One region of the Acidovorax sp. T1 genome, then DNA from elsewhere that is predicted to be linked to it. Evidence: predicted binding sites of a transcription regulator. Region 1 holds the regulator's gene; each other region holds the start of a gene.
What was found. The regulator FNR, encoded in region 1, switches genes on or off when oxygen is low (the NO sensors DNR and NnrR bind a similar motif). The targets are predictions, from matches to a motif close to TTGATNNNNATCAA.
Positions count from the first base shown of each region.

Region 1 (9,572 bases):
CCCATACCCAGGGGCCGCCCACCAGCCACAGGCCACTGCCCACACCAAACAGCGCCATGGTGGCAGCGCCCTGCAGCGCGCCCCCGCTGAGCGCTGCAACCAGTAACGCAGAGTAAAGCAATCCGCAGGGCATAAGCGCCCAAAGCACCCCCGCCACCATCAGCCCGCCCGGTGCACGGACAAGGGGTTGCACGCGGCGCCAGGCTGTGCGTCCGGCCTGCTCCACCCAAGCAGGCTGGCGCGCCTGCACCATCATCATCAGGCCCCATGCCATGACCGCAACATGCATCAGGGTCCATACCGGACTTAGGGCCATGGTTTGCTGCGTCAGCCAAGCCAGGCTGTCCATGGCCAGCGCCGCCAAGGCACCCGCCCCCGCATAACCCGACAGGCGCCCGAGGTGGAACGCTAGCAAGCGGTGCGGCAGCGCGCCCCGGGGATGCCACTGCACCGGCCGAGCGGTGAGGTCCCCGGCATCACTGGTGATCGAACACGTCGCCCCTGGACCCACAAGCGCACCACAAGGTGCAGAGCACATGGCCAAGCAATGGGGCCCTCCGGCGAGCCCCATGATCAAGGCCGTTACGGCGAGTGGCGCAAGCATGAAACCTGATACTCCGTTGGATTGGTCACCCTAGATGATGCGCGAAAACCTCGCCCGATTGCGGTCAGCCTGCAAATAGCGGTCAAACACCATCGCGATGCCGCGCACAAAAAACCAGCCCATGGGCGTCACCTTGACGCCCTCGGAATCCAGCACGACAAGGCCTTGCTCGGCCATGGTCTCCAGTTGCTCCAGCTCCGGCGCGAAATACGTCCGAAAATCAATGAGCCACGCCTGCTCCATGGGCTCGAACTGCACTTCGCCCTGGCACATGAGCGCCATGATGACCGCCCTGCGCACCAGGTCGTCGCGGTTCAGTGCCAATCCTCGCACCACCGGCAAACGTCCCTGGTCCAGATGGTCGTAATACTCCTCCAGCGACTTGGCGTTCTGACTATAGGTGGCCCCCACCCTGCCGATCGCTGACACACCCAGGGCAATGAGATCGCAGTCGGGCTGTGTGCTGTAACCCTGAAAGTTGCGGTGCAATCGCCCCTGCCGCTTGGCAACAGCCAGGGCGTCGGTAGGCAGGGCAAAGTGGTCCATGCCCACGTACACATAACCTGCGTCCATGAAGGCATCGAGCGAGCGCGACAGCATGGTCACCTTGGCGGATGCGGCGGGGAGCTCCGTCGAAATGATGCGTCTCTGGGGCTTGAAGCGGTCGGGCAGATGGGCATAGGCATACAGGGCGATCCGGTCGGGGCGCAATTGCGCCACCTGCGCCAACGTGCGGTCGAACGACTCGGGCGTCTGGCGCGGCAGTCCGTAGATCAGATCCACATTCACCGACTCAAAGCCCAAAGCGCGAGATGCCTCCACCAGCGCAAACACCTGCTCTGCCGGCTGGATGCGGTGCACCGCCTTCTGAACCTCGGCATCGAAATCCTGCACGCCGAAGCTCAGCCGGTTAAATCCCAGCTCCGCCAGCACCGCCAGGCGCTCCGCGGTGACAGTGCGGGGATCGACCTCGATGGAATACTCACCACCCGGCGCGAACGTGAAGCTGCGCCGCAACGTTGCCATGAGTTGCCGCAGTCCGTCATCCGAGAGAAAAGTGGGCGTGCCGCCACCCAGGTGCAGCTGACTGACCACCTGCCCGGTGCCGCAGTGGGCTGTGTGCAGATCGATCTCGCGGCTGAGGTAGCGCAAATACACATCGGCACGGTCATGGTGCTTGGTGATGATCTTGTTGCATGCGCAGTAGTAACACAGCGATTCGCAAAACGGAATGTGGACGTACAGGGACAGTGGCAGTGCCATGGCCGTGGTACCCACCCGGCGCTGCGAGAGCGCCAGCACGTAGTCTTCGTGCCCAAACGCCTCCACAAACCGGTCCGCGGTGGGATAGGAGGTATAACGAGGCCCTGGCACGTCAAAACGGCGCAGAAGTTCTGGTGAAACAGCGGTCATGGGAAAATATCCTTGCGTGCACCAGTACTGTGCCGTACCCTTCAATCGACGTCCTTGACCTTAATCAAGAGCACGAAGGGACGCAGCGGTGACAATTTGATTCATATCAGCCACCGGGTCGCAGCGCGGGACAATTGCGTCCCAACAGACATCAGCCAACTATCCCGGCCCAACCAGGTTCCAGTGTCCATGAATCCGCAAACCATCAAAGTCGCCTGCTCCAACTGCAACCTGCGAGAGCTGTGCATGCCCGTGGGTTTGAACGACCAGCAGTTGCAACGCATTGATGACATCGTGGCTGTGCGACGAAAAATCAAGCGTGGCGGCACCCTCTTTCGCAATGGAGAGTCATTCACCTCTCTTTATGCCATTCGCACCGGTTTTTTCAAGACCTGCGTCGCCACTGAAGACGGGCGTGACCAGGTCACGGGTTTTCAGATGGCCGGTGAAATCATCGGGCTCGACGGCATCGTCAACGATCACCACACCTGCGATGCCATCGCCCTCGAAGACGCCGAAGTGTGCGTCATGCCCTTCGATCGCATCGAAGAACTGTCGCGTGAAGTCAATGCCCTGCAACACCATGTTCACAAGATCATGAGCCGCGAAATCGTTCGCGAGCACGGTGTAATGCTTTTGCTCGGCAGCATGCGCGCGGAAGAACGCCTCGCTGCGTTCCTTCTCAATCTGGTGCAACGCCTGCACGCCCGTGGGTTCTCGCAATCCGAGCTGGTATTGCGGATGACGCGGGAAGAAATTGGCAGTTACCTGGGACTCAAACTGGAAACCGTGAGCCGCACGTTCTCGAAATTTGTGGAGGACGGCACCGTGGAAGTCAAACAGCGCCATGTCCGCATTCTGGATACCGAGGCCCTCAGGCGCATCGTCAACAATCAGCAGGCCTGCCACTGATCGTCATACAGAAATGTGCCCCCTTACGGGCACGATGAAACCTTGTGGCAATCGTCCGGCCGTGCCTCTGGGGGCACCGGGCAGCGGTTGAGTTCAAAGGATGACATGGACAGCAGTGTCGTCAGCGCACTGGCAAGCATGGTAACAATCCAGAAGACAAAGAACGCAAGGGTATAAACGCCCTGGCGCGACAGCGTCAATGGCTGGCCAAACCAATGCAGATCCTGCGGATCCACCATGGCAAAAACCAGCATTTCCAGAATGCCCGCCACCAGAAAGGCAGGCCATGCAATCCACATCAAGCGTTGTTTCCACATCGTCTTGTCTCCTAAGATTTTTCTGAAGTGATGTGCATCCACCAGGCTGGCATTGAATCTCAGCGAGGTTGGTCCCCGGCAGGTGTCGCCGCGTGGTTGCGGGCCTTGAGTGCCGGGGCCAGGCTTTTTTCAGGCTGCGCCAGCGTCTGGTTGATCTCCATTCCCTTGCGGTAATAGTCTTCCTCAACGACAGGGTCCGGCCGACTGACGGCGAGCCACAACGTGACGAATCCGGCAATCACCACAATGACCGGCCCGGCAATCACCAGCCAGACATGACCAAACTTCCACCAAGGCTGCGGTTCAGAAGCAACAACGGGGCTGGATGACATAAAACCTCCTCAGCTTGTCAGCAATACAGATCACAAGACACCACGGAACCTGCAGTGACCTGCAGTGACCTGCATTTAACGCGGCACCAGGAAAATGGATTTTTCGGTCACTTTGCCACCGCCTTCCAGTGCCGAAATATCGAAATGAATCGCATGGGAACCAGGAGCCGCCGATCCATAAGGAATCTGGAGTCGCACGGCCACCCAGCGGGATTCTGCGGCGCCAATGTCGACCTCCTGCTCAGAGGCCACTTCAAGGCCCTCCAGCCCGTTCGCTGAAATGCGATAGCGCTGCGCGGCCTCGGTGGCATTCATGATTTGCAGCCGATAGACATTTTCCAGCTTACCCCCGGCAACAATGCGGGACAAGGCGGCACGGTCACGCACGATATCCACTTTCAGGGGGGTGCGCGTTGTCAAGCTGGCCAGCATGCCCACGCACAAGGCCACCAGAACCGCGGTGTAAATGAGCACGCGGGGGCGCAAGACATGCCGCAGGATTTGCGATTGGCTCCAGCGATTGAGCACACCATTCTGGGTCGAATACCGTATCAACCCCTTGGGGTAGTTCATCTTGTCCATGACGGTGTTGCACGCATCCACGCACAGGCCGCAGCCGATGCACTCATATTGCAAACCCTTGCGGATGTCGATGCCCACCGGACATACCTGCACACACAGCGTGCAGTCGATGCAGTCGCCCAGGCCCTTGGCCTTGTAATCCACCGTCTTGACCCGGGGACCACGCGGCTCGCCTCGGGCTTCATCGTAGGTCACGATCAGCGTATCGCGATCGAACATTGCGCTCTGGAACCGCGCATAGGGGCACATGTATTTGCACACCTGCTCCCGCAGAAAGCCCGCGTTGCCATAGGTGGCCAAGCCATAGAAAACCACCCAGAAAATCTGCCAGCCGCCGGAAAAAGCCAGCAACTCGGGACCCAGTTCCCGGATCGGCACGAAGTAACCCACAAAGGTGAATCCCGTCCAAACGGACACTGTCACCCACACGGTTTGCTTCAGGAACTTCTTGCGGATCTTCTCGAAAGTCCAGGGACTCGCATCCAGTCGCAGACGCGCACTGCGATCACCCTCGATCTTGTGCTCTATCCACATGAACATCTCGGTGTAGACCGTTTGTGGACACGCAAATCCGCACCACAAGCGACCGGCCACCGCCGTGAACAGAAACAGCGAGAGCGCCGAAATGATCAGCAACCCCGTCAGGTAAATGAAATCCTGCGGGTAAAGGACCAGTCCAAAAATATAGAACCGGCGGGCCCCCAGATCAAACAGCACCATCTGGCGCTGGCCCCACTCAAGCCACGGCAACCCATAAAAAACAAGCTGCGTGAGAAACACCATGACCCAGCGCCAGCGCGCAAAGTACCCGCTGATCGATCGCGGGTAAATCTTCTTTTGCGCCTCGTAGAGGGAAACGAATTCACCCTCTGCCGATGGCTCGGGTGTAGCCGCCGCGATGGGGATGACCTTGCGCAGTGGCCTGTCAGGTGATGTCATGGTGCGGGCCGTAAGAGCAGAAAAAACATATCGGGCGGCCCCACCAAGGTCGGGGCCGCCCTGATTTCAGCGGGCTGCTACGGGCTTGTTGGACAAGCCCCATACGTACGATGCGAGCACGCCGATCTGCGCATCGGTCAGCTTGTCGGCTTGCGCTGGCATCTGGTTGACCTTGCCGCTATTGATCATGGCTGCAATGGCAGCTTCGCCCCAGCCGTGCAACCAGATGTCGTCCGTGAGGTTGGGGGCGCCCAAGGCCTGATTGCCCTTGCCGTCCATGCCATGGCAGGCGGCGCATGAGACGAACTTGGACTTGCCCAGCGATGCCCGCAAAGAATCATGCGGACTGCCCGACAGACTCAGCACGTAATGCGACAGATTGCGCACATCTTCCGGCGAACCCACTGCGGCAGCCATGGGAGGCATGTTGCCGATCCGCCCCTTCTCCAGGGTCTCGCGGATTTTCTCGGGCGTGCCGCCATGCAGCCAGTCGTTGTCGGCCAGGTTGGGGAAACCCTTGCTGCCGCGCGCATCCGAACCGTGGCACTGGGCGCAGTTGTTCATGAACAGGCGCTCGCCAATGGCATGGGCCTGGGGGTCCACCGCCACATCTTCCGGCTTCATCGAAGCAAAGCGTGCATACAGGGGCTCGATTTCCGTCTTGGCCTTGGCCATTTCGGCCTCGTATTCACCGAGTTGCGTCCAGTTCAGCTTGCCCGTGAAGGTGCCAAGGCCGGGGTAGGCAGCCAGATAACCCAGGCCGAAGACGATGGTGATGACAAACAGCCACACCCACCAGCGTGGCAGAGGGTTGTTCATTTCGACCAGATCCTCGTCCCAGACGTGGCCTGTGGTGTTGTCGGCCGTGGCCTTCACTTTCTTGCGGCCCGCCATCCAAAGCAGGATGCCGCAGGCGATGATGCCGACCAGGGTCAGCGTGGTCACAAAGACCGACCAGAAATTGCTGGTGAAGTCACTCATGGGGTGTTCTCGTTCTGGTGAAGGTCAATCTTGCTCGAAGGGCAGGCGGGCTGCCTCATCAAACCGGGACTTGTTGCGGCCCCTGTAGGCCCAGAGCCAGATGCCAATAAAGCAGGCCATCGATGCCAAGGTGGCGACGATGCGCATGGTCGTGATGTCCATGGCCAATCTCCTTTATTTGAGCGCGCGGCCCATGACTTGAAGGTACGCAACCAGGGCATCCATTTCGGTCTTGCCCTTGACGTCGGCGGCAGACGCTGCGATCTGCTCGTCGGTATAGGGCACGCCCACGGTCCGCAAGGCCTTCATGCGCGGAGCCACATCGGCCGGATCAATGGCGTTCTTCTCCAGCCATGGATACGCGGGCATGTTGGACTCGGGCACCACGTCACGCGGATTGTTCAGGTGGATGCGATGCCATTCATCGCTGTACTTGCCACCCACGCGATGCAGATCAGGGCCCGTGCGCTTGCTGCCCCACTGGAAGGGGTGGTCATAGACAAACTCGCCAGCCACCGAGTAGTGGCCATAGCGCAGGGTTTCGGCGCGGAACGGACGGATCATCTGCGAGTGGCAGTTGTAGCAACCCTCGCGGATATAGATGTCGCGGCCCACCAATTGCATGGAGCTATAGGGCTCCACGCCCTTGACCGCCTCGGTCGTAGATTTCTGGAAGAACAGGGGCACGATTTCCACCAGGCCGCCAATGGCGATCACCAGCAAAATCAGCACGATCATCAGAAAGTTGTTGGTTTCCACCTTCTCGTGGGTGAAGCCGCCAGAAGCATTTTGGTTGTTGTCAGACATGAATAGGCTCCTTGGGGCTCAGGCGTGGGCAGCGTTCACGGCGGGAATCGCCACCTTGACCGAACGCCCCGAAATAGCGGTGGCCCACACATTCCAGGCCATGACGATCATGCCGCCCAGATACAGCAGACCACCGGCCACACGGATCACATAGAACGGATAAGTGGCCTTGACGCTTTCCACGAAGGTATAGGTCAAGGTGCCGTCCGCATTGATGGCTCGCCACATCAGGCCCTGCATCACGCCGGCAATCCACATGGCGGCGATGTACAGCACGATGCCGATGGTGGCCATCCAGAAGTGCAGCTCAATGGCCTTGATGGAATGCATCTTTTCCCGGCCAAACAGGCGGGGAACCAGGTAGTAGAGCGAACCCATGGTGATCAGGCCCACCCAGCCCAGGGCGCCGGAGTGCACATGGCCCACCGTCCAGTCGGTGTAGTGGCTCAGGGCATTGACGGTCTTGATGGACATCATCGGGCCTTCGAACGTGGACATGCCGTAGAACGACAGCGACACGATCAGGAAGCGCAGGATGGGGTCGTCACGCAGCTTGTGCCATGCGCCCGACAAGGTCATGATCCCGTTGATCATGCCGCCCCAGCTGGGGGCCAGCAGGATGAGCGAGAACACCATGCCCACCGATTGCGTCCAGTCGGGCAGCGCGGTGTAGTGCAGGTGGTGTGGGCCGGCCCACATGTAGGTGAAGATCAGTGCCCAGAAGTGGACGATGGACAGGCGGTAGCTGTACACCGGACGGCCCGCCTGCTTGGGAATGAAGTAATACATCATGCCCAGGAAGCCCGTGGTGAGGAAAAAGCCCACGGCATTGTGGCCGTACCACCATTGCACCATGGCATCCTGAACACCCGCGTAGGCCGAATAGCTCTTCATGAAGCCGGCCGGAATGGCTGCGCTGTTGACGATGTGCAGCAAGGCCACCGCCAGGATGAAGGCCCCGAAGAACCAGTTGGCCACATAGATGTGCTTGACCTTGCGCGTGCCCACGGTGCCAAAAAACACGATGGCATAGGACACCCAGGTGACGGCAATCAGGATGTCAATCGGCCATTCCAGCTCGGCGTATTCCTTGCCCTGGGTGTAGCCCAGGGGCAGGCTGATGGCCGCCGCCACGATGACCAGTTGCCAGGCCCAGAACGTGAACGCGGCCAGCGAGGGCGCGAACAGGCGCGTCTGGCAGGTGCGCTGCACCACGTAGTAGCTGGTGGCAAACAGCCCGCAACCACCGAACGCAAAGATCACCGCGTTGGTGTGCAGCGGGCGCAAGCGCCCGTAGCTCAGCCAGGGAATGCCGAAATTGAGCTCTGGCCAAGCCAGCTGGGCGGCGATGATGACGCCCACCAGCATGCCAACCACCCCCCACACCACGGCCATGATAGAAAACTGTCGCACCACCGTATCGCTGTAGTGCACAGCCATTGTTTTTGGAGAATCCATCGGGCACCTCGTTTGATTACTGGAATAGTTTTGTCCAAGCAGGGTTATTCAACATTGATGCATGTCAATCGTCCCGAAAAATGCGTTCGCCTTCTTGCTCCACGCTCTCGAACTGGCCGTGGTAAACCGCCCACCACAGGCCCGCAAGAACCATCAGCACCAAAATGACCGACAAGGGGATCAGCAAATACAGGATGTCCATCAGACCGGGTCCAGGGAAGATTGGGAGGCAGAGGTCATGGGTGCGGGGCCTTTCATCGGCTGCTGCGGGTTCACCCCCACCACCTGCACACCGGGCAGGGATTGGGACAAACGGGCGGCATTCAGCACCACCAGCAGCGAACTGAGCGCCATGCCCAGCCCCGCCAGCCAGGCCGGCATCCAGCCGACCAATGCCAAGGGAACACACACCGCGTTGTAGCCCGCAGCCCACCATAGATTCTGCTTGACCACCCGCAAGGTGCGGCGCGCCAGCAGCACAGATTGCGCAACCAGCAACAGGCTGCCACCCAGCACCACAAAATCAGCGCGCGCCTGGGCCAGCGGCACCGAGCGGCCAAAGGCAAACGACACATTCGCCCCCGCCAGAACCGGGCCATCGTTGAGGCCATCGCCCACCATGGCCACATGGCGCCCCTGTGCCTGCAGCCGCTGCAGGGCGGCCAGCTTGTCCTGGGGCGTGCATTCGCCCTGGGCCTGGGCGATGCCCGCCTGCGCGGCAACCCGCTGCACCGCACCCAGCCGGTCTCCCGACAGGATCTGCACCGCGACGCCCGACTGCTGCAAGGCACGCACCACGTCAGGGGCCTCGGGCCGCACGTCCTCGATCACATCGAAGCGTGCCAACTCGGTGAACTGGCCGTCGCTCCCCTGCCCCGAAAGCACCACCTGCAGCGCCTCTGCGCCGTCCTGCGCGGCCACGCCGGCATGGCGGGCCGAGCCCAGCCGCAGCAAGCGTGGGGGAAGCGCGCCCTGTGCGTCGTGGATTTCAGCAGTCAGCCCCAGGCCGGCATCCTCGCGCAGGTTCACGGCGCTCCAGCGCGCGCTGGCCACGGGCGCCGCCGCCACGATGGCGCGCGAGGCCGGGTGCATGGATTGCCGCGCCAGTGTGGCCGCCAGCGCCAGGGCATCATCGCGGCCCAGCCCCGGCGCGCAACGCACGGTCTGCACGGCCATGCCGTCCCGGGTGAGCGTGCCCGTCTTGTCGAACACCAGGGTATCCACACT
Region 1 covers NZ_CP021648.1:2,479,110-2,488,681, forward strand. Annotated here, with positions in the region: gene CCX87_RS11605 (sulfite exporter TauE/SafE family protein) at 1-604, opposite strand, end outside; gene hemN (oxygen-independent coproporphyrinogen III oxidase) at 635-2,017, opposite strand; gene fnr (fumarate/nitrate reduction transcriptional regulator Fnr) at 2,207-2,929, shown strand; gene CCX87_RS11620 (hypothetical protein) at 2,953-3,246, opposite strand; gene CCX87_RS11625 (FixH family protein) at 3,306-3,578, opposite strand; gene ccoG (cytochrome c oxidase accessory protein CcoG) at 3,654-5,099, opposite strand; gene ccoP (cytochrome-c oxidase, cbb3-type subunit III) at 5,166-6,080, opposite strand; gene CCX87_RS11640 (cbb3-type cytochrome oxidase subunit 3) at 6,105-6,242, opposite strand; gene ccoO (cytochrome-c oxidase, cbb3-type subunit II) at 6,255-6,887, opposite strand; gene ccoN (cytochrome-c oxidase, cbb3-type subunit I) at 6,906-8,345, opposite strand; gene ccoS (cbb3-type cytochrome oxidase assembly protein CcoS) at 8,410-8,547, opposite strand; gene CCX87_RS11660 (heavy metal translocating P-type ATPase) at 8,547-9,572, opposite strand, start outside.

Region 2 (9,572 bases), 1.1 Mb from region 1:
CGGTGCGACGGACTTCGGTGAAATACATCCAGATCAGCGAGACCCAGACCACGCCATACATCAGCATGAAGGCGCTGGAACGGATGCCAGTGAGGTCCATCAAGGCGCCAAACAGGATGGGCAGCACAAAGCCCCCCAAACCACCGGCCAGGCCGACAATGCCGCTGATGGCGCCAATGTTTTCCGGATAGTCGTCACTGATGTACTTGAAGACGCTGGCCTTGCCGAAGGCAAACGCCACGCCCAGCGCCCCCATCAGCGCGGTGAAGGCATAGACGTTCAAACCGATGTGGAACGTGGTGGGGCCGTTGACCGTGAGGATGGTGAAATCGGTCTGCGGATAGCTCAGCAGGAACAGGCAGATCCAGCTCACCCACATCACCCACCAGGTGACACTGTGGGCGCCATACTTGTCACTGAGCACACCACCAATGGCGCGCAGCACACCGCCCGGCAGCGAGAAGCAGGCTGCCAGCAGCGCCGCCACGCGGATGTCCAGGCCATACTCGCCCACGTAGTACTGCACCATCCACAGCGACAGCGCCACATAGCCACCGAACACAATGCTGTAGTACTGGCAATACTTGATGACCTTGGGGTCCTTGAGCGCCTTGAGCTGGTCGGTGAACTTGACGTTGCTGGGCACCCGATGGGCCGGGTCGCTGTAGCTGAACAGCCAGAACAGCACCAGGGTGCCGAGCATGATGGCGGCATACACCTGCGGCACCATGGCCCAACCAAAGGCCACCAGCAGCACCGGCGCGACAAACTTGTTCACGGCCGCGCCCGAATTGCCCGCCCCATAAACACCCATCGCCATGCCCTGCCGGTTCTTGGGGAACCAGCGCGCCACATAGGGCGTGCCCACCGAGAACGAGCCACCCGCCAGCCCGACAAACAGGCCGATCGTGAGGAAATGCCAGTACTCGGTGGCATAGCTCATGAGCCAGATCGCCGGCACCGTAATGGCCATGAGCACCGCCATCACGATCCGCCCACCAAACCGGTCGGTCCAGATGCCCAGCGGCACGCGCACCAGCGAACCGGTGAGCACCGGCATGGCCGTGAGCAGGCCGAATTGCGTGGAGCTCAGGTTCAGCATTTTCTTGATGGGAATGCCGATCACCCCGAACATCATCCACACCATGAAGCAGACGGTGAAGGCCAGCGTGCTCACCAAAAGCACCGACCAGGCCTGTCGGCTGCGTTGCGGACTGTCGCCCACCGAAAGCGATGCGTTTGCCATGGGTTGTTCCCTCTTTCCTGTATGGCATGCATCGTCCCGCATGGGCAGGGGTTTGCCCATCCCTCTTCAGGAGGGGTCAGCGTGGCAAAAAGAACGAGGGGGTTACGCCGCCATCGTTCGAAAGAACTATGGGGAAGCAGGAAGCGGGGGATGCGCGCTAGCGCTGGCGATCAGAGGCGTACACGGCGGCCTGCACGCGCGAACTCAACCCCAGCTTGCGCAGGATGTGCTGCACATGGATCTTCACGGTGGTCTCGGCAATGTCCAGCGCCCGCGCGATTTCCTTGTTGCTGGCGCCGCGTGCAATCTCGCGCAGCACGTCTTCCTCGCGCGGCGACAGGGGTGTGCTCGGCTCTGCCGGCGCAGGCGCCTTGCCGGGCAGGGCCGAGGCCAGTGCGTCGTCCGCCTCCGGCGCGCCCTGCGACTGGAAGGCTGCCACCAGTTTGCCCATCAGCTCGGGGCTGACCACGGGCTCGCCGGCAGCAGCGCGGCGAATGGCCTGCGCCAGCAGATCCCCGTCAATGGTCTTGAGCAGATAGCCTTGCGCGCCGTTGCGCAGCGCCGTGGCCAAGTCCTGTGCGTCTTCGCTCACTGTGAGCATGAGCACGCGGGAAGCCGGCGAGGCCTCGCGCAGCCCCCGGATCGCATCCACCCCCGTCACCCCGGGCAAATGGTTGTCGAGCAGGATCACGTCGGGCCGCAGCGCGGGGGCTAGGCGCAGCGCCTGCGCGGCGTCGCCCGCCTCGCCCACCACCTGCAGGCCCGGGTCCTGCCCCAGCAAGGCCACCAGGCCCCGGCGAAACAGGTTGTGATCGTCCACCACGAGCAAGCTGACAGGCGCAAAAGTAGGCATGGGCATCAATGGACGGAATGGGCAGGATCGGCAATGACGGGCAGGGGCGGCTCGCGGGGTTCCTGCGCGGTGGACAGGGTGGGAAGCTCGATGCACACGCGGGTGCCAGCGCCCGGCGCCGACTCCACCTGCACCACCGCACCGATGCGTTGTGCACGCTCGCGCATGATGCCCAGGCCGACATGCACGGAGTCGGGCGGCACGGCCCGAACTTCAAACCCCGTCCCATTGTCCTGCACTTCAAAGCGCCAGCGGGGATGCCGGTGCACGCGCAGTTCCACCCGGGTGGCACCCGAATGCTTGCGCACGTTCGTCAATGCTTCCTGCACCATGTGCAGGACCTGAATCTGCACATCTGGCGGCAGGGGCAGGCCATGGCCCACCATCGTGAGCGTGGTGGCGATGCCGGTCTGGTGCTCGAATTTGGACAGGGTGGTGCGCAGCGCCGCCTCAATGTCTTCTTCGCTGGTGCGCGTGCGAAAGTGCAGCAACAGTTCGCGCACATCGCTATAGCACTCGCGCACGCCCACATCGAGCTCGCCCATGCTGCGGTCCCGCGCCGCGATGTCGCCCTTGGCCACGGCATCGCGCAGCAGCTGCGTCTGGATCTTGAGGAAAGCCAGCGACTGGGCAATCGAGTCGTGCAGCTCGCGCGCCAGCAAGCTGCGCTCTTGCGCCACGGCGGCCTCACGCTCCAGGGCGGTGGCGCGCAAGCCTTCCATGGCGCTGGCCAGGTGGCGCGTCATGGCTTCCAGAAGTTCACGCACCTCATCGGTCAGCTCTACCGAGGAGCGAAAGAACAGATTGACCTCGCCGAGCATCCGCTGCTGCATCTGCACGGGAATAGCCACCAGGGTCTGATAGCCAGCATCGCGGCAATGCGGATACGCCAGCGTAGTGGACGCCATGATCGGTATGACGCGGGTGTGTGCCTGGCTCTGCGGCTGGCCACACATGCAAGTGCCCGTGTGCAGGCAATGCTCCTCTTCGGTCATGGCGCGCGGCATACCGTCGCCAGCCAGCAGCACATAGCGCTCATTGGCCTCGTCGGACCAGCGCGCCGCAACGGCATCGGCACCCGCCACACGGCGGATCTGCTTGACAAAGCCTTGCGCCAGGGCGTCCAGCCCGGTCGCCGTGGAGGCCAGCGCGCTCACTTCATACAGCGCCGCCAAGCGCTGGTTCTGCACGGCGATGCTGGCGGTCTTCTCGCGCACCTTTTGCTCCAGATCGTCGTGCGAGGCCTGCAATGCATGGGCCATCTGGTTGAAGCCCGCCGAGAGCTGGCCGAATTCGTCGTCAGTCTCCACCGGCAGCCGCGCCCCCCATTCGCCCTGGCGCAGCCGTGCCAGCGCCTGCTGCAGTTGCGACACCGGATTGAGCACCAGCAGATAACTCACCGCCATGAAGGTCACCGCAGCCGCAATGGCCACCGCCATCATGATCAGCTGAAACACATGCAACACGGCCGTCCAACCGGCGATCTGGATTTCTATGGCCTCGACAAAGCCGTCCACCTTCTGCACCAAGCTGTCGGCCTGGGCCAGCGAGCGGGCGCGGTCTGGCGGCAAGCCAGCAGCCCACTCCTTGCGCAATGCCGCCCAGGTGGTGCGGACTTCTTCAAAGCGCGCCCGCGTATCTGCCCCCCAGGGCACAAACAGGGGTCGCGAGGGATCTCCCGTGCGCAGCAACTCCAGGCTGGCGTCGAACTGCCGCGCATGCCTTTGCACCGCTTCGGGCGACTCAGTCTGCTGCACCAGAACCATGCGCAGCATGTTCATGCGCAGGCGCCCGGCCTCGTTGACGGCTGCGGCGCCCCCTTCGAGTTTCCAGGCCACCCACAGCGTCAAGCCGATGGATGCCAGGGCCACCAACAGAAAGCCCCCGCCCATGGCCAGCAGCTTGAAGGTCAGCGGGGACTTGGTGCGCATGGGCGCAGTGTAGGAAGGTCGCGCGCCCCATGCCTTGACTTGAATCAAGACCAGGGCGCGCAGCATGCCCCCCTGCCGCCGACAACGCCCAGACCCCGGCGGCCCGCGCCTACACGGCCTGCCGGGCCCGCACCAGCGCGGCAAACGCCTCGGCCGCAAGGGGACGGCTGCAGTGATACCCCTGATAGCTGTCGCAGCCGCGCTCGCGCAAAAACACCAGCTGCTCCGCCGTCTCAACCCCCTCGGCCAGCACCTGAAGGCCCATGCTGTGGCCCATGGCGATGATGGCCGCACTGATGGCCATGTCGTCGGCGCTGCGCGGAATGTCGCGGATGAAGCCCTGGTCGATCTTGAGCACATCGATGGGAAAGCGCTTGAGCTGCGCCAGCGACGAATAGCCGGTGCCGAAATCATCCACCGCCAGCCGTAGGCCCAGTTCGCGCAGGCGCCGCATGGTCAGCCGTGCCTCGTCTTCGCGCTCGGCGAGCGCACTCTCGGTGATTTCCAGCTCCAGCAGCGCGGCCGGGAATCCGGTTTCCTTTAGCGCCGACGCGGTGCAACCCACCAGGTCGGTCAGCTGAAACTGGCGCGGCGACACGTTCACCGCCAGCGTCAGCGCAGGCAGCCCCTCGTCGCGCCAGCGCTGCCCCTGGCGGCAGGCCTCGCCGATGATCCATTCCCCCAGGGGGCCGATGATGCCCGACACCTCGGCCACGGGGATGAAGCGGGCTGGCGAAATCAGGCCTTCCTCGGGGTCATTCCAGCGCACCAGCGCCTCGGCGCCCACGATGCGCCCCGTGGCAATGTCGATCTGCGGCTGGTAATGCAGCACCATGTGGCCGTGCGCCAGCGCCAGGCGCAGGCGCGACTCCAGCGCTAACCGGTCGCGCGCGGACTGGGTCATTTCCTCGGTGTAAAAACACCAGGCCCCGCGCCCCAGCGCCTTGACCCCATAGACGGCAGTATGGGCGCCCTGCAACAGGGTCTGAGCCGTGGCGGCATGCTCCGGAAACATGCAAATACCCACACTCGCGCCGGCCACCACCTCGAACCCGTCGGGCGAGTGCCAGGGCTGCGCCACCACGGCGATCAGCTGCTGTGCCACCGCCGCCGCGCCATCGGCGTGGTGCAGATGGCGCACCACCACAGCCAGCTCATCCCCGGCCATGCGGCCCAGCAGGTCGCCCGGCCGCATGGCCGCCTGCACCCGGCGGGCGATGTCCTTGAGCACCTGGTCGCCCATGGCATGGCCATAACTGTCGTTCACGTCCTTGAACCGGTCCAGGTTGAGGTGCAGCACGGCCATGCGCTCGCCGCTGCCGCGTGCCTGCACCACGGCGTCTTCCAGCTGCCCGCAGAACCACAGGCGGTTGGACAGGCCGGTGAGCGCGTCGTTGTGCGCCAGAAACTCCATGCGCTGGTGCTGCGCCTTCTCGTCGGAGATGTCGGTGAACATGCACACATAGTGCGTGGCCGTGCCAGCGGCATCGCGCACCACGCTCAGCGACATGTGCTCTGGAAACACATCGCCGCTCTTGCGCCGATTCCAGATTTCGCCCTGCCAGCGCCCGGTGCGCCTCATCGACTCCCACATCGCCTCGTAAAACGCCCGGTCGTGCCGGCCCGACTTGAAAACGCGCGGGGTCTTGCCCAGCAATTCGTCCTCGGTGTAGCCCAGCATCCGCGTGACCGAAGCGTTCACCGAGAGAATGCGGTTGTGCGTATCGGTCACGATCACGCCTTCGCTCATGTGGTCCATCACGGTGGACGCCAGGCGCTGGCGCTCATCGACCTGGCGCTCGCGGGTCAGGTCGGTCAGGATGCCCGAAAAGCGCTCGGGCTGCCCCGCCTCGTTCAGGTGGCGCACACCACGGGCCATGAACCAGCGGTAGTTTCCGTCAAAGCAGCGCAGGCGGGCCTTCTCGACAAAGGGCTCACCCGAGGCCAGGGCGTAGCGCACGGCCAGTCGCACGCGCTCGCTGTCGTCGGGATGGAGGCGCTCGCGCATGCGGAAATCCCGCGCGAAATCATCGCCCTGGTAGCGCAGCATGCGCGCCACGCTGGGCGAAAAAGTGGTGTGGGCGCTCTGCAAATCGCGGTCCCACATGCCGCCCCCACTGCCCTCCACCGCCAGGCGAAGGCGCGTCTCGCTGCGCTCGAGCGCGGTGCGCGCGGCCTGGATCTCGCCCATATCCTGGAGCACACAATCCAGATGGGCCGGTTCGTCGCCTTCTGCGGGCACAAAGGTCACGGTGTTGAGCACATGCACGATGCGCCCGTCGGACGGCCGGTGGCACTGCCGCGTGCCCAGGTAATGGTCGATCTCGCCGGCCAGCAGACGCTTGATCTGCTGCATGGCGTGGGCAAGGTCTGAGGCCTGGACAACGTCACGAAAATTCAGGGCCTGCAAGGCCTGCAGGTCCTCGCCCAGCATCCTGCACAGGCAGCCGTTGGCCCACAGGATGCGCCCGTCGAGTGCCACCCGCGCCATGCCCACCGGCGCGTGGTGCACGATCTGCGCCAGCTCGCGCGCCACCGCCGAGCGCTGCCGCTCCACCTTGCGCATGCGCCCCAGCAGCCAGCCGGCCATCGCACTGGTGACGAGCACATACAGCCAGCCCTTCCAGGTCTGCAAATGCGTGATCTGCTCGGGCGTGCCGGCCCACCGGGCCAACAATGCGTCGCCCGCAAACACCCATGCCACGCCAAAAACGAGGTAAAGCACCACACCCCACCAAGGCGCCAGTTTCGGGATGCAACCCGTGATTCGCATAAAGCTCCTTATTCCAACACCTACGGCCCTTGCTGCGACAATGGCGCAGCTATGACCAACGCCTACATCCTTACCCTGTCCTGCCCCGACCGCCTGGGGCTGGTGCACGCCGTCTCGGGCTTTTTACTGGAGCACGGCGGCAACATCGAAGAAGCCGCGCAGTACAACGACCACGCCACGGGCCTGTTCTTCATGCGCGTGCAGTTTGCGTGCGACCAGCACGACCACGCCACCCTTCAGGCCCGCCTGACCAGCTTTGCAGAGCCACACCAGATGCGCTGGAGCCTGCATGCCACGGCCCAGCCCGTCAAAACCGTGCTCATGGTCAGCAAGGAAGGCCATTGCCTGAACGACCTGCTGTTTCGCTGGAAAAGCGGCCTGCTGCCCATCGACATCCGCGCCATCATCAGCAACCACCGCGATTTTTATCAGCTGGCGGCCAGCTACAACGTGCCGTTTCACCACATTCCGCTCACCGGCAGCACCAAGGCGCAAGCCGAGGCAAAACAGTACGAGATTATCGAGGCCGAAGAAGCCGAGCTGGTGGTGCTGGCACGTTACATGCAGATACTTTCTCTTGACTTATGTCAAAAACTGGCCGGACGGGCCATCAACATCCACCACAGCTTCCTGCCGAGCTTCAAGGGCGCCAAGCCTTATTACCAGGCGCATGACCGGGGCGTGAAGCTGATTGGCGCCACCGCCCACTATGTGACGGCCGACCTGGACGAAGGCCCCATCATCGAGCAAGACGTGGCCCGTGCCGACCACACCGACACGGTGGAAGACCTCACCGCCCGCGGCCGCGACACCGAAAGCCAGGTGCTGGCCCGCGCCGTGAAGTGGCACAGCGAGCACCGGGTGCTGCTCAACGGCCACAAGACGGTTGTCTTCCGTTAGCCGGCCACCCATGGCCACTGCAGCCCCGTCCTTCTTCCTCAGCAGCGCCGCAAAGCGCATTCCACCCATCCAGTGCCTGCTGACGTTTGAAGCGCTGGCCCGGCTGCGCAGCGTGACGCAGACGGCCGACGAACTTTGTGTGACACCCAGCGCCGTGAGCCACCGCGTCAAGCAGCTCGAACAGATCCTGGGCGTGCGGCTGTTTGGCCGGGCCGATTTTTCGCTGACCACCGAGGGCAGCGCCTACCTGGCCCATGTGCGCGAGGGCCTGGGCGCGCTGCAGCGCTTTCCGGGCGCTGCCTCGGCACCGGGCCGGCGGCGGCTCAAGCTGGCCGTCACGCCCACATTTGCGCGCGCCATCCTGATCCCGCGCCTGCGCCAGTTCACCGCGGCCTACCCCGAGATCGACCTGGCGCTGCAGGTGTCCATTCCGCTGCTGGACGTGGTGGCCGAAGACGCCGACCTGATGGTGCGCTTTGGCCCCGGTCACTATGCCGACGTGGAGCATGTGGAAATTGCCCGCGATGTGGTCACGCCCCTGGCATCCCCCGCCTTCGTGCGCGAGCACGGGCCTTTCGAGCGCCCCGAAGACCTCGAAGGCGTGCCCCTGCTGCGCAGCCCGCTGGAGCCCTGGCGCACCTGGTTTGCCGCCACGGGCCTGAACTGGGCCGAGCCCAGCGAGGGCTCGCAGTTCAACGACATCGGCCTGATGTGCGACGGCGCCGCCGCCGGCATGGGCGTGGCGCTGGTGCGCCTCAAGCTCGGCGCGCCCTGGCTGGAAAACGGCACCCTGGTGCGCCTGTTTGCCACCGACACCGCCAGCCCGCACGCGCACTACCTGTGCTGGCGCACCGGCACCATGGATCGGTGGGAGTGCGCGGCGTTTGCGGAATGGCTGCGCAAAACCATGGCATAAGATTTTCCAAGCAAAATACATCTCTGGCGCTTTCTGGGCAATCGCCGACAGCTATTATTAAGATAGCATTCAAGCCATTCCATCGTTATTTTTCACGGCCACGCGCAAAAAAGCTCAAGCCTGGGCGCATGGCCATCCCCTACAGTGACAGCCATGAATACTGCCGCCGCCCCCACCGCAGCCCTGTCCGAGCGCGCCGCACGCCAGGCCGAAGTTGTCCAGTCCCTGGGCCGTGTGCTGCCCGCACACGCACTGCTCTGGCACACCGAAGACACCACGCCCTACGAATGCGACGGCCTCACCGCCTACCGCCAGCGCCCGCTGGTGGTGTGCCTGCCCGAGACCGAGACGCAAGTCCAGGCCGTGCTGCAGGTGTGCCACCAGCTGCAGGTGCCCGTGGTGGCACGCGGCGCGGGCACAGGCCTGTCCGGCGGCGCCATGCCCCACGCCATGGGTGTGACGATGTCACTGGCCAAGTTCAACCGCATCCTCGACATCAACCCCGAAAGCCGCACGGCCGTGGTGCAGTGTGGTGTGCGCAACCTGGCCATCAGCGAGGCGGCAGCGCCGTATGGCCTGTACTACGCGCCGGACCCCAGCAGCCAGATCGCCTGCACCATCGGCGGCAACGTGGCCGAGAACTCGGGCGGCGTGCACTGCCTCAAATACGGCCTCACGGTGCACAACGTGCTCAAGGTGCGCGGCTTCACGGTGGAGGGCGAACCCGTCGAATTCGGCAGCGAAGCACTGGACGCCCCCGGCTACGACCTGCTGGCCGCCGTGATCGGCAGCGAGGGCATGCTGGCCGTCACCACCGAGGTCACCGTCAAGCTGATCCCCAAGCCCCAGCTCGCGCGCTGCATCATGGCCAGCTTTGACGACGTGCGCAAAGCCGGCGACGCGGTGGCCGCCGTGATCGCCGCCGGCATCATCCCCGCTGGCCTGGAGATGAT
Region 2 covers NZ_CP021648.1:3,568,167-3,577,738, forward strand. Annotated here, with positions in the region: gene CCX87_RS16590 (MFS transporter) at 1-1,246, opposite strand, end outside; gene CCX87_RS16595 (response regulator) at 1,404-2,105, opposite strand; gene CCX87_RS16600 (type IV pili methyl-accepting chemotaxis transducer N-terminal domain-containing protein) at 2,105-4,030, opposite strand; gene CCX87_RS16605 (EAL domain-containing protein) at 4,140-6,803, opposite strand; gene purU (formyltetrahydrofolate deformylase) at 6,855-7,703, shown strand; gene CCX87_RS16615 (LysR substrate-binding domain-containing protein) at 7,714-8,619, shown strand; gene CCX87_RS16620 (FAD-linked oxidase C-terminal domain-containing protein) at 8,773-9,572, shown strand, end outside.
Region 2: a site for FNR is predicted at 4,065-4,078, ahead of CCX87_RS16600 (type IV pili methyl-accepting chemotaxis transducer N-terminal domain-containing protein). Genes of this name have one in related genera too.

Region 3 (9,572 bases), 2.0 Mb from region 1:
GTGAAAATCCTTGAACGCCCGTCATTTTGCTGACATATCGCTGACCACCGATATATCAGGCACCCCTCCCCCAGAAAGTCGATGGACTATGCGCTGGCCGTGAACACGGTCAGCACGCCCGTATAACCGTACAGGTGGTGGCGCGCGATTTCACCGCCAGCGAAAAAGCCCACCAAAGGCACATCGCCCAGCGCATGCCGCACGATCTGCAACTCGGCACTAGGCCCACCAAAGTGCGGGCCACCACGGCCGGAGCAGCTCACGTAGATGGCGCCCCGGATAGACCGGGCCGGTTGGATGACAGCTGGCAGCCCCGCCGTGCCGGGCGCCATGCGCGGTGCTCCCTGCGCATCGCTGGCCAGCGGCGCTGGCTCCAGCTCTTGCGGCGACAGTTCTTCGCGGATTTCGGCGCAGATGCGCATCAAGTCGGCGCGGGCCGCAGCCACATTGCGCTGACAAAACGACAGGTGCATGCCAGGCTCCACATGGTCGGCCAGGGCCACGCCCCGGCGCGCACCATCGAGGCCCACGATGTGGCGTACGCGGGTGTCGGTGCCAAAGTGGCCGGTGCGCTGCGGCCCTTGCGCCGGTTCGCCGACATCGACCAGGCCCGCCAGCGTGGCCCGCACCTTGCGCAGCGCCGTCTGCGGATCGCCGTCCAGCGACACATCGAGCGTGGACAGCAGCACATCGAGCGCGGGCTCGCCGTCGAGCTGCAGCACCACGTTCTCGTGTGCGGCGGTGACGGTGTGCAAGCGCCCCACCGGCTGGCAACCCTGGGTGACCCGGGACAGCAGCGCCACGCCAGGCCCAAAGGCCACGCCCGACAGGCCGCCATCAAACACGCCACCGGCCGCGCCGTGGCCGGCAATGTTGCCGTTGCCAGCCACGGCGAACTGCACGCTGGCGCCGCGGCTGGCGCTCAGCCCCCCAAACAGGTAACCCGTGGTGGTGCGTGCGGCCATTTCGCCCAGCAGCTCCGCCAGTTCGGCGGTGTGGCCATCGGCGTGCACCAGCGCGGTGGCGGCCTCGAACCCGCTGGCAGGGTTGCGCGGCAACGGGGCCACGCCCGAGAACACGCGGTACTGGTCGGCAGGAATATCGAGCAGCATCACCGACAACGCGGGTTCGTCAAAATACTCGGCGTTGTTGGCCGATACACCCACGCCCACGGTGCCGCTCCAGTCGGTCACTTCGGGCAGTTCGCCGCTGACATAGTCGAGCAGCGCTTGCGCCTCGCTGGCGTAGTGGTCGGTGATGTAGAGCAGGCCCAGCGTGGGGGCGGATGCATAGCCGGGCAGGGCCATCTGGGCGCGCAATTGCGCCAGCACCAGAGCGGCAGCCATGCGCCACTGGGGGTGGGTGGCATGGCCGGTGGGAAAGAGTTTCATGGCGTGACTTTACCGGCTGTGGCGGGCACTGCAGGCAGCAACGCCAGATCAGCCTGCTGGCTTGCGCGGTGCGCGGCGAGCCGTGGCTTTTTTGGCGGCGGGCTTGGCTGCAGAGGGGGCGGGTGCCTTTTTGGCGGCGGCTTTTTTGGCAGCGGGCGCCTTTGCCGCGCTGGCGGCGGTGCGCCGGGCGCCCTGCACAGCCTGCATACCCTGGGCAGCAAACTGGCTGGCCACCTCGGTGGCCGTCTTGATGGCCTCGGCGGCCATGGTTTTGGTGGTGTCGATGGCGGCGGTCTGCTGGGCGGCGTCTTTCAATACGTTGGCCGCGATCTGCTGGAACTGGCTGGTCAGCGCGCCCCACCATTGCATGGGGTCCACCACGCTGGGTTCAGCCTCCTTGGTGGCCTGATCGCCGTCAGCCGGGGCGGGCTTGGCCGGTTCTGCGGGTTGTGGCGCAGGGGCGGCCGGAGCGGTTGCAGCGGCCCGGCTGGCAAAGCTGTCGGCCGCCTTGTCCAGGCCACTCTTGCCGCTGTCGGTCGCCTTGACCTTGAAGGCGTTGGCCACGTCGCCCATGCTGAAGTTCATGCCCTTGAGCGTGGCCAGGGTCATCTTCTGCACTTCCAGCGCCTGGACGGTGGCCGTGAGGGCGCGCGAGTTCTGCTCCAGCCAGAACTGCACGGCCTTGAGTTCGTCGATGCGCTTTTCCAGCTCTTCGACGCTGATGGTGGGCGCCACCCAGTTCGACAGGCTTGGCATCTGGGGAATGCTGCTGGAGGCACCTTTCGCCAAGCTTTGCAGAAAGTCAAAGCCGGGGACGAATTTGCCGAAACCAAAGTTGGATGTGTCGCTCATGGCCGCTCCGCAAGAGGTGGTCTGTAGTGGAGTCACAGCTTACTCCAATGCGTTACGCCCGCGAAGGCGCTGCGGCGGCGGTTACCTCAGTGTTTATGCCCATCCATCATGCCGCCCGCCATGGCGCCACCAGGGGCCGTCGTGCCCACGGGCACCGTCAGGTTGAGTTTGCTTTCCACGCCCTTGGCGTCCTGGAACACCAGGGTGAGCGGCACCGAGCTGTCCTTGGCCAGGGGCGCCTTCAGGTCCAGCAGCATGACGTGGTAGCCGCCGGGCTTGAGGTCCACCATCTTGCCCGCAGGCAGGTCCAGCACGGGCACGGCGCGCATCTTCATGATGTCGCCTTCCATCTTCATCTCATGCACTTCGGTCAGACCGGCGGCGGGCGACTCGACGCGCACCAGGCGGGCGCCGTCCTTGGCGGTCAGGCGCATGAATGCGCCCGTGGCCTTCTGGCCCTGCACGCTGGCACGCGCCCAGGCGCCTTCGACCTTGACGGCGGCGGTCTGGGCCCATGCAGGGGCACTCAGCAGTGCGGCAAAGACGGCGGCGGTGTGAAGCAGTTTTTTCATGGTGAATGTCTTTCAGTGTGCGAGAGGAAAAAGGGAAGCAGCAACAGGCTCTGGGCCCGACTGTCAATGATTGTGGGCAGCGGCGCCACCGGTGGGCAGAATCTCCAGCGCTGCCGCTGGGGACTTCAGGTCCGACAGCTTCTGGCCCGGCTTGGGCACCTCGGTCCAGTCGCTCTGGCCCTCGGCGCAGACCTGGCGCACCGGCCAGTACACGGTGCCCGCCTGCTCCGGCGCCTGGGCGACCAGCACAAACTCGTCATAGTGGGCGCTCTGCAGCATGTCATCCGGCGTCTTGGCCGTCCAGGTGATGCGCACCACGTCTTCGGTGATGCTGCGGCCGTGGCTGGTGTAGGGCTGGGCCAGCTTGTCGCGCTGCACCTCCAGCGTCCAGCCCGGCTTGGGCATGGGGTGTGCGCCGCGCATGCCTGCGGGGATGTCCACCACCACCTGCCGCGTGGGCGACGCGCCGCAGCCGTGGCCGACCTTGAAGGTGGCCTTGTAGCTGGCGCCCGCAGGGGCCACCTGGTATTCGAGCACCACATGGGCCGATGCAGAGCCAAACAGGGCTGTAGCGCTTATCAACAAAGCGGTAGCAGCTATCTTTTTCATAGTATTCAGAGACATGGGATGTTTTCCTTTCAGAGGGTTACTTTCAGTTCAGCCATGTAGCTGCGCTGCGGGTAGGGGTGGAAGTTCCAGAACTGGTAGTTGTTAAGGTTGTCGATGCCCACAGCGGCGCTGACCTGCTTGGTGACTTGGTAGCGCACGCGCACATCGGTGGTGAAGTAGCGGCTCGCGCCCTGGTAGGCAAAGCCGTTGGGGTCGGTGTTGTCGAGCGTGCTGTACTGCTTGCCGCTGTAACGCGCGCCCAGGGTGTACGACCACTTGTCGTCCGGCCGGTAAGTGGCCACGGCAGTGGCGCGCCATTCGGGGATGCGCGGCTGCCATTTACCGACGCTGGCGGGGAACTTGTCGTTGCGCGTGATCTTGGAGTCCGTCCAGGTCAGGCTGCTGCCCAGATCCAGCCCGCGCACGAAGACGTTGGCGGCCTGGTACGACAGCTCAATGCCCTTCGTGCGGATGGCGTCCACGTTCTGCACGTTGGTGACGTTGGGTGTGACGAGCACATTGGTCTGCGAATACAGCGCGTCTTTGGTGCACTCAAAGAAGGCCGTGAGGCGCAGCAAACCATTCCCCATGTCCCGCTCGGCGGTCAGCTCGGTGGTCCAGCTTTTTTCAGGCTTCAGGTTCGGGTCGTTGTTGATGAGCGTGCCGCTGCCGCTGATGCCGCCCTGGTACAGCTCGGCCACGGTGGGCATGCGCACGGCGCGGCCCGTCGATGCCTTGAGCACCCACAGCCCATTGGCCTGATAGGCCACGGCAGCCTTGGGCGAGACATAGGTTTCGTTGCGCTCGGGGTGGCTCAGCGTGGTGGTGGCGTTGCCGGTCTGGCCGTTGCTGGCGCTCCAGCGCTCGGCGCGAGCGCCCAGCACGGCTTTCCAGCGCGGCGCGATCTTCCAGGTGTCTTGCGCCCACAAGCCGATGAGCTGCGTGTCACCGTTGAAGGCCTGGTTGCGGGCGCCTGCATCACCGCTGATCCAGTTCGTCGTAGCGTTTTCGATAGTGCGCAGTTGGTAGCTGTCGCGCTGCAAGCCAAAGTCCACGATGTGCGTGCCCTGGATGCCATCCGGCCGCCAGGTGCCCTTGGCAGCCAGCGTGTTCCAACCCGTGCCTTTGCTGTTGACGATGCGCCCTGCCCCGCCGTTCAGCGCCGCAGGCAGCGCGACGGTGGCGGCGCGCAGGGTGTCGGTCTGGTAGTCGTACAGGCTGGCGGCCACCTCCCAGTCAAACACGCCTTGCGTGCGGCTCTTGACCGACAGGCCGTGCATGAAATGCGTGAGGTCTTCGTTAGACACATTGAAGTCCGTAGGCGCGAGCGCAAACCAGCGGCCATTGATGTTGACCGTGCCGCTGTACACCGCATTGCCATTGGCGTCCCGCAGGTAGCTGGTGGGCCGCCCTTCGGATTCGTTGTGCCACCAGCCAAAGGTGTAGGCCGCGCGCACGTTGGGCGAAAAGTCGTAGGCGATTTTGGCCTTGATGTGGTCTTGCTGCGTGTGGTACTGCGTGGCCGTGCCCAGCAGGTACCAGGGCTGGTTGCTGCGGTTGTTGCCCAGCACCGCGCCCGTCACGGGTGTGCCCGCGCTGCCCACGGTGCCTGCAGACACCAGGCGCGTGGGGAAGGTGAGCGGCTGGCCTTCGCTGTCCGTCTTGTTGAAGTTGAGGAACCAGGACCAGTCGCCATTCTTGTTGCCCACCGAGGCGCTCACCTGCTTGCCGCCGTAGGTGCCGTTGGTGCTGTACAGGTCAAAGGGTTGGTGCTGGTAGCTGACCTGCCCATGCGCCTCGAACTTTGTCGGCATGCGGGTGACGTAGTCCACCACCGCGCCCACCGAGTTGCCTGCGTAGGCGGCCGAGAAGGGGCCGTAGAACACGTCCACGCGCTCGATCTCCTCGGGCGTGACCAGCATCCAGCGCGGCGCATTGGTGGGGCCGTTGCCCAGGTAGTTGCTCAGCAAAATGCCGTCGGCAAACACCATGGAACGCGCCGGGTTGCCCGTGCCCGAGGCGCGCGTGGACAGCACGGCGTGGTTGTAGTCGCCGATGTAGCGCTTGCGCACCAGCAGGCTGGGCAGGTACTTGAGCGCGTCTTCGCTGTCGGTGGCGTTGATCGAGTGCTCGATCTGCTCGCGCGTCACGCCCTCGATGGTGGTGGGGATCTGCGTGGGCAGCGAGGTGGCTGGCCGCCGGTGATGGTGACCACGCCCAGTTCCTTGACCGGGGCAGGGCTGCTGCCGGTGCTGCTGCCATTGCTGTCAGCGGTCTGGGCGAATGCGGAGGAAGCCCCGGCATACGCGATGCCCAGGACGATGGGAAAGGCACTGGCCACGGCCAGCGCCATGCGGCTTTTGCGCATGGAAACTCCTGAAAATCAAGCCAAATAGGCCGCTAGCGCTTATTCATCAAGCGCAAGCAGCTATCAAACAAATAGCAATTTCAGGAGAAAGCCGGGGGGCCGCGGGGCGGCAGCGGCGCGGCGGTGCGCGCAGCAATGTGCGCGGCGGGGATGGGGCGCAGGGCATGCGCCAGGGGGTGTGCCACAGGCAGCTGGGCCTGCGAGGTGGGCAGTGGTGCCCCCACATGCGCGCACAGCGGACAGTCGAGCGTGTGGCTGGGCAGCTCCTTGGCGCCGTCGTCGGTCTTGACCAGCAGCTTGATGGCGCCCGAGCCCGAGCAGATCAGCTCCATCGCCTGCGGGTTGACCAGGGGCGACGCCACGGCCACGCCGATAGACAACACAAACCACGCCAGCACAAGGCGGGCGAGCCAACGGAGGCCGCGAATGGTTTGCAGGGAGGGCATGGGTGCGGATTGTAGGGGGCCGGGGTGTGCAGTCCTTGACCGGGGTCATCTACGCGACGGACAGCGGTCTCACCCGCACCTAGGATGCGTGCTGCATCCACCACCACAACGGAGACAACACCATGCTGACACTCTGCGGCTTTTCGGCCAGCAATTACTACAACAAGGTCAAGCTGGCCCTGCTCGAAAAGGGCCTGCCGTTCACCGAAGAACTGGCCTGGGTGGGCGAGACCGACCCCAGCGCCAGCCCGCTGGGCAAGGTGCCCTACCTGCGCACGCCGCAGGGCGCACTGTGCGAATCCGCCGTGATGGCCGACTACATCGAAGCCGCCCACCCTGAGCACCCGCTGATCCCGGCCGCCCCCTTCCAGGCAGCCAAAGTGCGCGAGCTGATCACCTTTCTCGAGCTGCACCTGGAGCTGGTCGCACGCAGCCTGTATCCCCAGGCTTTCTTCGGCGGCACGGTGAGCGACACCGCACGCGAAAAGGTGGGCGCCCAGCTGGAGAAGAACATTGCAGCCTTCGGCCAGCTGGCGAAGTTCAGCCCCTACGTGGCTGGCGACACCTTCACGATAGCCGACTGCGCGGCCATCGTGCACCTGCCGCTGGTCAGCGCCGCCACCAAGATCATCTATGGCCGCGACTACTTGGCCGACCTGCCCGTGCGCGAATATCTGGCCCGCATGGCCGAGCGCCCCCATGTGCAGCGCGTGAACGCTGACCGCAAGACCAACACCGCAGAGATGCTGGCGCGCCCGCCCAAGCGCTGATCCCGCCGAGCGGCGCACCCAGGGCGGGGGGCACCGCGCACCATCCCTTGACCCTGATCAACCCAGGGCACCGCGCACAGGCGCACCATGCAGGTATCCGATCACCCTGAGGAGTCCCCGCATGGACAAGACCCAAGCCGCACCATTGCGCCAGCAGTTATTGGCCCAGCAATCCGAACTGCTGGCCCAGCTGGCGGCACAGCGCGGCGGTGTCGTCGGCCGCGCCGAGGCCGCCGCCGACCATTTCGGACAGCCCGAAGACCCACGCGCCCAGGTCGCCACCGAGCGCGAGGTGGAGTTTGCCCTCGACGAGCGCGAGACCGCGCACCTGGCGACCATCGAGTCCGCCCTGGCCCGCATTGAAGCGGGCACCTATGGCGAGTGCACGGACTGCGGCAACCACATCACCGCCGCCCGCCTGCACGCCACGCCCGAGGCTGCACGGTGCGTGCATTGCCAGGAAAAGGCCGAGCAATACCACCGGGCTGCGTGAGTTCGCTCACGCATTCAGTCCCCTTCCCTCCCCCGTTTTTGTCATCACTTCAAGAAAGCCGATTCATGAGCACTTTTCACGCCGTTGTCTGGATGGACCAATCCGAAGCCCATGTGGTGATGTTTGACCGCGAACACGCCGAAGCCCAGCGCATCAAGTCCCGCAGCCACCACAAGCACCAGGGCAAGGCCGACGACCTGACGCCATTCTTTTCCGACATTGCCCAGGCGCTGACGCATACCCGCGAGGTCCTGCTGGCGGGCCCAGGGCTGGTGCGTCACCAGTTCCGCGACTGGGCAGCAAGGCACCATGCTGCAGTTGCAGGCGTGGTGGTGGACTCGGTGGCCGCAGACCACCCGACCGACGCCCAGCTGGTGGCTATGGCACGCCAGTACTTCAAGAAGTTTGACAACATGGCCGCCGATCCATCCATGGCCTGACCGCTGCGAGACCCCATCGGGCCCGCCCAGGCGGTGCCCTTGGCTGCTATCCTTTGCGGGATGCGCAGCCTCTTTCACCTCGCCTTTCACGTCACCGACCTGGATGCCGCCCGCCGCTTTTACGGCGGCGTGCTGGAATGCCAGGAAGGCCGAAGCACCGACACCTGGGTGGACTTCGACTTCTTCGGTCACCAGATCTCGTTGCACCTGGGCACCCCGTTTGCCAGCACCCGCACCGGGCATGTGGGCGACCACCTCGTGCCCATGCCGCATTTCGGCGCCATCTTGGAGCTGCCCGACTGGCATGCGCTGGCCGCGCGGCTCAAGGCCGCCGGCACCGCATTTGTGCTGGAGCCCCAGGTGCGTTTTGAAGGCCAGCCCGGAGAACAGTGGACGATGTTCTTCCACGATCCCAGCGGCAATCCGATTGAGATCAAGGGCTTTCGCTCGCTAGACACGGTGTACGCAGCGTGAGCTATACCTTCGCGTCCGCCACCATCCTGCTCCTGCTGATCACCGATCCGCTGGGCAACATCCCCATCTTTGCCAACGCCCTGCGCGGCGTGGCGCCCGAGCGTCGGGCGCGCGTGATCCTGCGCGAGGTGCTGATCGCCTTTGCGCTGCTGCTGGTGTTCCTGTTCTTTGGCGCTCAGTTTTTGCAGGTAATGAACCTGAGCGATCTGTCGCTGCAGATAGCGGGTGCGGTGGTGTTGTTTTTGATCGCACTGCGGATGATCTTTCCGTCGGCGGACGGACCGCAAGCAGAGTTGCCGGGCGAGCCGTTGATCGTGCCGCTCGCCATCCCCGCGCTGGCTGGCCCCTCGGCACTGGCCACTGTCATGCTGCTGGTGGCCCAGGCACCGGAACGCCGGTGGGAATGGGTGGCCGCACTGTGCGTGACCATGGCCGTGTGCGCCGTGGTGCTGCTGCTGGCCGAACGCATCCAGCGCCTGGTGGGCGAACGCGTGGTGATGGCTTTTGAACGCCTGATGGGCCTGATCCTGGTCGCAATCTCGGTGGAGATGCTGATCCGCGGCATCAAGCAGCTCGCGCAGCAGCTGTAGGCCACATGCCCTGGGGCCGGCCTCAGGGCTTTCGGCTGGGATGTAGCGTCCCGGTCGCCGCGCGCAATTTCATTTGCGGGCCAGTGCCGGCATGGCGCCCAGCGCAAAGACCGAATTGGGCACACCGGCGCGTGCCATCAGCGGCGCCGGACGACGGGCCAGTTTTGCGCGCGCCACCACCGGCGACTCAACCCGAACGCCCCGGGCCTGCTGCTCGGCCACAAGATCGCGCAGCGTAACGGACTGGAGGTATTCCATAACCCGCGCGTTGAACGCCGTCCAGAGCGATCCGGTCATGGACACCATCTGCGAAGACACGTGCGCCGCTGGCACGGACTCTTCGCCAGGCTTGTGGTTCTCTACCGCCACCACGATGTCAGCCACCGACACCTGCTCGGGCTTGTGGGCCAGGGCATAGCCGCCCCCGGGGCCGCGTGTGCTGTCAACCAGCCCGGCCCGCTTGAGGGCGCTGAAAAGCTGTTCGAGGTACGACAGTGATGTGCCCTGGCGCGCGCTGATGGTGGACAGCGCAACGGGGCCGGTGTTCTGGCGCATTGCCAGATCGGT
Region 3 covers NZ_CP021648.1:453,729-463,300, reverse strand. Annotated here, with positions in the region: gene CCX87_RS02250 (FIST signal transduction protein) at 87-1,391, opposite strand; gene CCX87_RS02245 (PhaM family polyhydroxyalkanoate granule multifunctional regulatory protein) at 1,440-2,243, opposite strand; gene CCX87_RS02240 (copper chaperone PCu(A)C) at 2,330-2,815, opposite strand; gene CCX87_RS02235 (YcnI family copper-binding membrane protein) at 2,879-3,439, opposite strand; partial or broken gene CCX87_RS02230 (TonB-dependent receptor) at 3,454-5,792, opposite strand; gene CCX87_RS02225 (DUF2946 family protein) at 5,873-6,238, opposite strand; gene CCX87_RS02220 (glutathione S-transferase) at 6,361-7,008, shown strand; gene CCX87_RS02215 (TraR/DksA family transcriptional regulator) at 7,130-7,501, shown strand; gene CCX87_RS02210 (hypothetical protein) at 7,567-7,941, shown strand; gene CCX87_RS02205 (VOC family protein) at 8,002-8,415, shown strand; gene CCX87_RS02200 (MarC family protein) at 8,412-9,005, shown strand; gene CCX87_RS02195 (Rrf2 family transcriptional regulator) at 9,075-9,572, opposite strand, start outside.
Region 3: a site for FNR is predicted at 7,056-7,069, ahead of CCX87_RS02215 (TraR/DksA family transcriptional regulator). Genes of this name have one in related genera too.